2 regions of the Dermacoccus sp. CCH2-D9 genome follow, and region 2 is predicted to be linked to the other one. Evidence: predicted binding sites of a transcription regulator. Region 2 holds the regulator's gene; the other holds the start of a gene.
The links. Region 2 encodes LexA, which represses DNA repair genes until DNA is damaged. Its sites were predicted from a motif close to TCGAACANNTGTTCGA; they were not measured.
Positions count from the first base shown of each region.

Region 1: a site for LexA is predicted at 3,738-3,753, ahead of ruvC (crossover junction endodeoxyribonuclease RuvC). Genes of this name have one in related genera too.

Region 1 covers NZ_LSJT01000092.1:17,660-22,661, forward strand. The annotation lists gene AX669_RS07640 (potassium transporter Kup) at 119-2,059, opposite strand; gene pdxT (pyridoxal 5'-phosphate synthase glutaminase subunit PdxT) at 2,135-2,752, shown strand; gene AX669_RS07650 (YebC/PmpR family DNA-binding transcriptional regulator) at 2,889-3,662, shown strand; gene ruvC (crossover junction endodeoxyribonuclease RuvC) at 3,795-4,454, shown strand; gene ruvA (Holliday junction branch migration protein RuvA) at 4,451-5,002, shown strand, end outside.
Region 2 covers NZ_LSJT01000147.1:18,929-23,930, forward strand. The annotation lists gene AX669_RS12330 (ComEC/Rec2 family competence protein) at 1-85, shown strand, start outside; gene AX669_RS12335 (LysR family transcriptional regulator) at 76-1,008, opposite strand; gene AX669_RS12340 (Sir2 family NAD-dependent protein deacetylase) at 1,079-1,912, shown strand; gene lexA (transcriptional repressor LexA) at 2,003-2,719, opposite strand; gene AX669_RS12350 (LysM peptidoglycan-binding domain-containing protein) at 3,057-3,485, shown strand; gene nrdR (transcriptional regulator NrdR) at 3,799-4,257, shown strand; gene AX669_RS12360 (vitamin B12-dependent ribonucleotide reductase) at 4,338-5,002, shown strand, end outside.

The DNA of each region.
Region 1 (5,002 bases), on a different contig from region 2:
CGGCTCGTCTTCCGGTTCGCCGTGTCCGGGGCGCGCAGGCTTGCCCCGGACACGTGCTCATTCGGTGCGACAGCACGCGGGGAGAACGGCTCAGATCCTTCTCTGATCCGCTCGCGGATCAGAGAAGGATCTGAGCCCCCATCATCACCGTCCGTTCCTTAGGGAGGCGGAAGTAGTCGGCGGGGACGGCGGCGTTGTGGCTCATCGCCATGAACAGCAGTTTGCGGAGCTTCGACATGCCGGGGCGGCCTGCGTCGATGAGGCCGATCTCGGAGACGAAGTAGTAGGCGGTGTCGGGGTCGATGTCGACGCCTTGGTCGGCGGCGATGCGCAGGGCGGCGGGCACGTCCTGGTCGTCCTGGAAGCCGTAGCGCAGCGTCAGGTGGGTGATGCGGTCGTAGTCGTTGCCGAGGTGGTCGAGTACGACGGTGTCCTCCGGTGCGATGTGCGGCACGTTGGCGCTCTTCGTCGTCACGATGAAGACGTTCTCGTGGATGACGTGGTTGAAGTTGGCGTTCTCACGCATGGCGAGCGGCGTCGTCGTCCGGTCGGGGTGGAGGAACACGGCGGTGCCGGGGACCTCGCGCAGGTCACCGCAGCGGGCGGAGCGCACGAAGTCGTCGAGGGGGCCTTCGATGTCGTGGCGGCGGCGCGCGACGATGTCGCGGCCCTTCTGCCACGTCAGCATCGACAGGCCGATGCCGCAGGCGATGACGACGGGCAGCCAACCGCCGTGGAACAGTTTCGCGACGTTGGCGGTGAAGAAGATCCCCTCGAACAGGTAGAGGAAGAAGCCGAGGACGACGAGGCGCCACTTGGGCCACTTGAGCGTGCTCTGCGCGTAGACGAGGAACAGTGTCGTCGTCATGAGGAACGTGCCCGTCACGGCGAGGCCGTAGGCGACGGCGAGTTTCTCGGAGCTGCGGAACGCGAGCAGCAGCGTTATGACGCCGATGAACAGCACCCAGTTGACGCCGGGGATGTAGATCTGGCCCTCTTCCTCCTCGCCGGTGTGACGCACCGTCATGCGCGGCAGGTAGCCGGAGCGCTCCGCTTGGCGGGCGACGGAGAACGCGCCGGAGATGACGGCCTGCGAGGCGATGACGGTGGCCGCGGTCGCGAGGATGACGAGGGGGAGCTTGGCCCATTCGGGGGCGAGCAGGAAGAACGGGTTGGAGATGTTCTTCGGGTCGCTGAGGATGAGCGAGCCCTGCCCCATGTAGTTGAGGATGAGGGCGGGGAAGACGAGCACGAACCAGGCGCGCGTGATCGGCGCGCGACCGAAGTGGCCCATGTCGGCGTACAGTGCCTCGGCGCCCGTCACGCACAGGACGATCGAGCCGGCCGCGACGAACGCGATGAAGGGGTGGCCGATGACGAAGCTGCCCGCGTACGTCGGCAGCAGTGCTCGGAAGATCTCCGGGTCGCGGACGATCTGGTTGACGCCGAGCGCGGCGAGGGTGACGAACCAGACGATCATGACGGGGCCGAAGAACTTGCCGACGGCGTCCGTGCCCTTCTGCTGGATGAAGAACAGCGCTGTGATGACGATCGCGCCGATGGGGACGACGTACTCGGTGAGCCCTTCATGCACCGTCTCGAGACCTTCGATGGCCGACATGACGGAGATCGCCGGCGTGATGACGCTGTCGCCGAAGAACAGGGACGCGCCGATGACACCGAGGATCATGACGATGCCCCAGCGTTTGCCGCCCTTGGGCACGCCCTGTCGCACGAGCGCGGCGAGCGCCATGATGCCGCCCTCGCCGTCGTTGTCGGCGCGCAGGACGAACAGGACGTACTTGATCGTCACGATGATGGTGAGTGCCCAGAACATCCAGGAGATGACGCCGTAGATGTCGCTCTCGTTGGCGACGACGGCGTTGTGGTCGACGTTGAAGACGCTCTGCACCGAGTACAGCGGACTGGTGCCGATATCACCGAAGACGACGCCCAGGGCGCCGAGCATGAGCGCGGCCATGCCCTTCTTGGCATGGCCGCCGGGGTTCGACTCGGGGGTGGACGCGCCCTCGCTCGTCACGCTCGCTTCAGTACTCACCCGGAAAGTATGGGGCCACCGCCCCTGCGCGCGCCACACGGGTAGCAGATACGCCTGTGTCATAGGGTCGCGGGCATGGAATCAACGCCACGGATCGTCATCGGGGTGCTCGCGGTGCAGGGCGACGTCGTCGAGCACGTCCGCATGCTGGAGGACGTCGGCGCGCATGCCGTGCGCGTTCGTCGTGCCGCGGATCTTGCGAACGTCGACGCACTCGTCATCCCCGGCGGGGAGTCGACGGTCATGATGCGCCTCATCGCTCAGGGAGACCTCCTCGAACCGCTGCGCGAACGCATCGCCGCGGGGATGCCGGCCTACGGCTCGTGCGCCGGCATGATCCTGCTCGCCGATCGGATCCTCGACGGGGCGGCGGGTCAGCAGACGCTCGGCGGGCTCGACGTCACGGTGCGGCGCAACGCGTTCGGTCGTCAGGTCGCCTCGTTCGAGGCGGACGTCACCGTCGACGGCGTGGACGGCGGCCCGGTGCGGGCGGTGTTCATCCGCGCGCCCTGGGTCGAGGAGGTCGACGCCGGCGTCGAGGTGCTCTCCAGCGTCGCGCTGCCGACGGGCGGTGAGGCCGTCGTCGCCGTGCGTCAGGGCAATCTGCTCGCCACGTCGTTCCACCCGGAGGTGACGAACGACGTGCGCGTCCACGCCCTGTTCGTGCGCATGGTCGGGCACGCTCGCGGATGACGACTGGGGCCGCGGCTCGCGACGGCGCTAGACTGGCCCGCGATCCGAGCGAGCGCGCCCATCTGCCGTCGCGTTCGCCCCGCGCCCCGCATCGGGCGTGTTCGAGCACGGCAGCACGAGCATCCGAGAGGCAGACATGAGCGGTCACTCCAAGTGGGCGACGACGAAGCACAAGAAGGCTGCGATCGACGCCAAGCGCGGCAAGCTGTTCGCGAAGCTGATCAAGAACATCGAGGTTGCTGCCCGCTCCGGCGGCGGTGACCCGACGGGCAACCCGACGCTGTACGACGCCATCCAGAAGGCGAAGAAGTCGTCGGTGCCCAACGACAACATCGACCGCGCCGTCAAGCGCGGCTCGGGCGCCGAGGCCGGTGGCGCCGAGTACCAGGCCCTCACGTACGAGGGCTACGCGCCCGGTGGCGTCGCGCTGCTCATCGAGTGCCTGACGGACAACAAGAACCGCGCCGTCGCCGAGGTCCGCACCGCGTTGCAGAAGAACGGTGGCTCGATGGCGGACTCCGGTTCGGTCGCCTACCTGTTCAACCGCAAGGGCATCGTCATCGTCCCGAAGGCGCAGGGCGACAAGCCCGACACGACGGAGGACGCCCTGCTCGAGATCGTGCTCGAAGCGGGCGCGGAGGATGTCAACGACCTCGGCGAATCTTTCGAGATCGTGTCCGAGGCGGGTGACTTCGTCGGCGTGCGTGAGGCGCTGCAGGCCGCCGGCATCGACTACGACTCGGCCGAGGCGTCGTTCGTGCCGTCGATGGAGGTGCCGCTCGACAAGGACGGCGCGAAGAAGATGTTCCGCGTCATCGAGGCCCTCGAGGACTCGGACGACGTGCAGAACGTCTTCGCCAACGGCCAGGTCTCTGATGAGGTTCTCGCCGAGCTGGACGCCGAGGACTGATCCCGGTCGTTCCGTGAGTGATCGACGGCCGTGCCCCGCGGGGCACGGCCGTCGCGTGTATCGGGTACGGTGGATGCGAACAAGTGTTCTATCGGGTGCGTCGTTCGCACCCGTCGAGGCCGGAGGTGTGACGTGCGGGTGCTCGCTGTCGACCCCGGTCTGACGCGCTGCGGCGTGGGCGTCGTCGCGACGGGCCAGGGCTCGACGTTGCAGATCGTGACGGTGGGGGTCATCCGTACCTCGGCAGACCTGCCGTTGCACGAACGCCTCCACGAGTTGCGCGTCGAACTGGACGCCGTGTTCGAGCGCACCCAACCCGATGCGGTCGCCGTCGAGCGGATGTTCGCGCGCCACGACGTCTCGACGATCATGGGCACCGCGCAGGCGTCGGCCGTCCCGATGCTCGCCGCGGCTGAACGCGGCCTGCCGCTCGGGCTGCACACGCCCTCGGAGGTCAAGGCGGCGGTGACGGGTAACGGGCGCGCCGACAAGGCGCAGGTGACGACGATGGTGACGCGCATCCTCGGCCTCGAGGTCGCTCCCAGACCGGCCGACGCCGCCGACGCGCTCGCCCTCGCCATCTGTCATCACTGGCGCGGTGGCGGGTTGGCACGCCGGGGTGCGAGCGCTGACGGAGCGTCGGCAGCGCCGGCCGCCGTCGCGTACCGGCAGGCTGCGGCTGCCGCGGCTCGACGTTCCCGCTCGGCCAGCAAGACATACCGTGACGCCCTCGGCGCCGCGTCCCAGAGCGCGCCTGCCACTCGACCCGCCAACAGGGGAGTTCGCCCATGATCGCCAGCCTCACCGGTGAGGTGCTCACCGCCCGTCTCGACAGCGTCGTCGTCGAGGTCGGTGGCGTGGGTCTGCTCGTCCACACGACGCCGGCAACCGCCGCCGCGGCACGCCCGGGGGAGTCGACGCGCCTCGCGACGTCCCTGGTCGTGCGTGAGGATTCGCTGACACTCTTCGGCTTCGCCGACGACGACGAACGGGCCCTGTTCGAGCAGGTCCAGACGGTCAGTGGCGTGGGGCCGCGTCTCGCCCTCGCGATGCTCGCCGTGCACCCGCCGCAGCAGCTCGCCACCGCGATCGCGGGCGGCGACGTCAGGGCGCTGACGAAGGTGCCCGGCATCGGCAAGAAGGGTGCCGAGCGCATCGTCCTCGAACTGCGGGACAAGGTCGTCTCCGTCAGTGGTGGCGGCGGGGAGGCGGCGCCCCAGGCCGTCGTCCCGGCCACTGCGGGTGACGACCAGGTCGCCGAGGCGCTCATCGGGCTCGGCTGGAGCGCCAAACAGGCCGAGGACGCCGTCGCCAAGGTGGCTGCCCGTCCTGAGGCCGAG
Region 2 (5,002 bases):
CGCGCGGGTGTGGCGTACCGACACGCAGGGTGACGTGGACGCCCTCGCGACGGGTGGCTCGATCAGCCTGCAGGCTCAGCGATGAGCGTGCTGCGCGCTCGGCACCCGTGCTGCCGCGTCGGCGAGGGCTTCGAGGGTGGCGGTGACGGCGGGGACCCGCTGCAGGTCGGGTGTCGTCACGGCGAACACGCAGCGCCGGCTCGACGGCAGCAGCGGCAACGTCACGACGTCCGGATGCGACGTGGAGCGCAGGATCAGCTCGGGAATGAGCGCGACGCCGAGGCCCTCCGCGACGAGGCCGAGAACGGTGACATAGTCCTCCGTCTCGAACGCGACGTCGGGCGCGTAACCGGCGCCCTGGGCGAGGCTGACGAGGTGGCCACGGCATCGGGGGCACCCCGCGATCCACGAGGCGTCGCTGAGCTCCTCCATGCGGACGCTCTCGGCTGCGGCGAGGGGGTGATCGCGCGGGACGGCGAGACGCACGTCGTCGTGCAGGAGCCCGCGGGTGAGGAACGGGTCCAGGTCCTCGCCTGCGGGGAGCGGGTCCGCGTCGTCGTACGTGAACGCCACGGCGACGTCGCAATCGCCGGCACGCAGGCTCGCCAGGGATTCCGGGGGTTCGGCCTCGGCGAAGCTGACCTTGACGTCTGGGAACCGCTCCTTGACGAGTGCGAGGGCGCGCGGGACGAGCGTTGACGATGCCGACGGGAACGCCATGAGGCGCACCCGCCCGGCGCGCAACCCAGCGATGGCGGCGACCTCACTCTCGGCGGCCTCGAGGGCACTGAGGACGGGCGTCGCCGTGCGCGCCAGCACCTGCCCGGCCTCCGTCAGCCGCACCGAGCGGCCGAGGCGCTCCACTAGAGCCGTCCCGGTCTTCTCCTCGAGACGGCGCACCATCTGCGACACGGCCGGCTGAGAATAGCCGAGAGCGGCAGCGGCGGCGGTGAAGCTGCCCTCGTCGCTGATCGCCTTCATGACGCGGAGCCCGGCTGCATCGATCATGCACCAAGAATAACGTGCTCTTATCCATTGTTGAGACAATCGAACGCAGACCTATGGGAGGGGCAGGATGATGAGCGGCGTCGCGGAACTGACCGATTTCGTGCGCGCGGGAGGGCTCTTCGTCCTCACCGGCGCCGGCATCTCGACCGAATCCGGCATCCCCGACTACCGGCGCCCCGACGGCACGCGCCGCACGGTTCCCATGACATACCAACAGTTCCTCGCCACCCACGAGGCGCGTCAACGGTACTGGGCGCGCAGTGCCGTCGGCTGGGAGATCTTCGACGCGGCGGAACCGAACGTCGGGCACGTCGCGCTGGCGCGACTGCAGGGTGGCGGCCTCGTCGATCACCTCGTGACGCAGAACGTCGACGGCCTTCATGCGCGTGCCGGTGCCCGCGACGTCACCGAGCTGCATGGGTCGCTCGAGCACGTCGTCTGCGTCGCGTGCGGGACGCGGGAAGGGCGCCGTGGCTTCCAGGTACGCCTGCGCGAACTCAACCCCCAGCTGCCGACGCAGGCGCGCCTGCTCGCCGACGGCGACGCGGACGTCGCGGTCGAGCTGGAGCGCGGTGTCATCGTGCCGGCGTGCCTGCGCTGCACGGCCACGACGGTGAAGCCGGACGTCGTCATGTTCGGTGAGTCCGTCGCTCCTGAGGTCGTGGAGGCGCAGATGCGGGCAGTGGAACGCTGCCGGGGCGTGCTCGTGCTCGGCAGTTCGCTCAAGGTGATGTCGGGTTACCGGTTCGTGCTCGCCGCCCTCAAGCAGCAGAAGCCGGTCGCCCTCGTCGGGCTCGGCGCGATGCGTGGCGAGGAGCGGGTCGACCTCGTCGTGCGCGAACCCCTCGGCCCGACCCTCACCGCCGTGTGCGACGCGCTGGGGCTCGACCTCGCGACGTCCTGACGTCTCGGCGTCGAACGTCGGGGCGCAGAAGGGGCTGAGAGTCGAGTTGCAACCACACGCTGGACCGATCCGCGCGGCGCGGCCAGCGCCTCAGATGCTGCGCAGGACGGCCGTGACCTTGCCCATGATGCTCGCGTGGTCGCCGTCGATCGGGGAGTAGGCCTCGTTCGCGGGCATGAGCCACGTCTTGCCCTCGCTGCGGCGCAGCGTCTTGACCGTGGCCTCCGAGTCGAGCAGTGCCGCGACGATCTCCCCGTTGGCGGCGTCGGCCTGGCGTCGCACGACGACCCAGTCGCCCTCGCAGATGGCCGCATCGATCATCGAGTCGCCGACGACGCGCAGCAGGAACAGCTCGCCGTCACCGACGATCTGACGCGGTAGCGGGAAGACGTCCTCGACGGCCTGCTCGGCGAGGATCGGGCCACCGGCCGCGATGCGGCCGACGACCGGCACGTATGACGGCGTGGGTCGCTCGTCGCCCGAGCCCGTCTCGTCGTGCTGCGACTCGGATAGCGCAGACACGGCGTTGCCGCGGTAGCCGCGGGTCGCCGCACCCGAGTCGGGGGAGACGACCTCCATGGCGCGCGGGCGGTTCGGGTCGCGGCGCAGGTATCCCTTGCGCTCGAGTGCGGCGAGCTGATGGGCCACCGAACTCGGGCTCGTCAGACCGACGGCCTCGCCGATCTCACGCAGGCTCGGGGGGTAGCCGCGCTCGTCGACGGAACGTCGGATCACGGTGAGCACCTTGTGCTGGCGTGGCGTCAGCTTGCCCGGCGTGCGCTCCTGCATCGAATGAACGTCACCCATGGTGTGACCCCTCCTGGTCCTCGTCGCACGTCGGTGGTCGCGTTGGCGACACGTGCACCCTCCGGCGGGGCGGAAATGCCCGCCATGACGGGGTTGTCGGTGCGCGGTGCTTGTGTATCTGACATCACCCACAGTACGCGGTGTCGCACACACTTTTCAAAAATGTGTACGAAGAAATCCGTGCGCGCCGTTCGAAAGCACGTTCGGGTGTCGTACAATTGTTCTATCGCACGCGTGTTCGATCGGTCCCTCCGGGCTGACCGGGTCGCGTGAGGAAGCCGCACCGGTGACGGTGTGGCGGCGCCTCGGGGGTATCCCGAGAGAAGGAGTGGTTTCGATGGTTGCTTCGAGTACTGCAGTTCGACGTGAGCCCGTGCTGGGTTCGGGTGTCGACGTGCGCCGCGTGGCGCGGGTCGACGCTGCGGCATCCCGCTCGCACCTCCACCTCGTGCCCACGGGTGGCGCGGTGCAGGTCGTCACGAACTCTCAGAGCGTTCGTTTCGCCCGTCGTCGCTTCACGGCCGTGTGCGTGGCTCTCGTCGTCGTGGCGGGGGCCATCCTCGCGGGCCGGGCGATGGCGAGCGGTGTCGACGGTACGCAGCGGCACGAGGTCACCGTTCGCGCGGGGGAGACGCTTTCGCAGATCGCGGCGCGTGAGATGCCGGGCGTGCGCAACGACCAGGCGGTCGTCGCGATCGAGCACGAGAGCAACCTCGGCTCGTCGCAGGTGCAGGCCGGCCAGAAGGTGATCATCCCCGCACCGTGAAGTGTGACGATCGCCATCGTCGGGTTCGAGGGTTCGAGGGGGCGTGAGTCGCCTCCCCCCCGGCTGGCGCAGGATTCCGCGGCGCACGAGTGGCGGGGGTCGTCGCGAGGTTGCGCAGGGCGAGTAGACGCGGCCTCGGTGCTGTTGCGCGTCGGGTCTCAGGGGCCTAATATCTCTACATGTGGGGCTTTGGCCCCCGCTTCCCCCTAGATGTTGATTCTCCTCCGCTGATGTGCATCTGCGCTCTGAGGCCGGAATCCCGGGGTGGAGCGCCGTCGTCCCGAGTGTTCCCAGCCCCGTCGGAAGGTTTGACGTGCACTGTCCGTTCTGCCGCAACACCGACTCCCGCGTCGTCGATTCGCGCTCGAGCGAGGACGGCACCTGCATCAAGCGGCGCCGTCAGTGCCCGAACTGCGGCAAGCGGTTCTCGACGATGGAGACCGCAAGTCTCACGGTCGTCAAGCGTTCCGGGGTCAGCGAGCCGTTCTCGCGCGACAAGGTGATGTCCGGGGTTCGCAAGGCGTGCCAGGGCCGCCCGGTCACCGACGACCAGTTGGCCGTTCTCGCCCAGCAGGTGGAGGAGTCCATCCGCTCGAAGGGCTCCGCCGAGATCGACGCCCATGACGTGGGCATCGAGATCCTCGGGCCCCTGCGCGAACTCGACCACGTCGCCTATCTGCGCTTCGCCTCCGTCTACCAGGCCTTCGAATCGCTCGAGGACTTCGAGACGGCGGTCAGCGAGTTGCGTCAGTACGCCGCCTCGGCGTCCTGACCCCGCGCGCCTGCCGAGGGCGCGCCCCCCAGATCACCCTCACGTACCAGCTCACCCCACCTGCCAGGAGGCTCACGGTCATGACCGAGACGACGAAGGCCCGCGCCAAGACGGGACGCCGCACCGGCGGCGTCACGATCGAACGCATTTTCACCACGCCCGGCGTGCACCCGTACGACGAGGTCACCTGGGAGAAGCGGGACGTCCTCCAGCAGAACTGGAAGACGGGCGAGACGATCTTCGAGCAGTCGGGTGTCGAGTTCCCCGACTTCTGGTCGCTCAACGCCTCCACCATCGTCACGACCAAGTACTTCCGTGGCGCCGTCGGCACGGACGCGCGTGAAAGCTCCCTCAAGCAGCTCATCGACCGCGTCGTGCTGACCTATTCCAAGGCCGGGCGCGACAACGGCTACTTCGCTACCGACGAGGACGCGGAGATCTTCGAGCACGAGCTCACCCACGCCCTGCTGCACCAGGTGTTCTCGTTCAACTCGCCCGTCTGGTTCAACGTCGGTACCGCGAGCCCGCAGCAGGTCAGCGCGTGCTTCATCCTGTCGGTCGAGGACTCGATGGATTCGATCCTCAACTGGTACAAGGAGGAGGGCTTCATCTTCAAGGGTGGCTCGGGCGCCGGTCTCAACCTCTCCCGCATCCGCTCCTCCAAGGAGCTGCTCTCCTCGGGCGGCACCGCATCCGGCCCGGTCTCCTTCATGCGCGGCGCCGACGCCTCGGCCGGCACGATCAA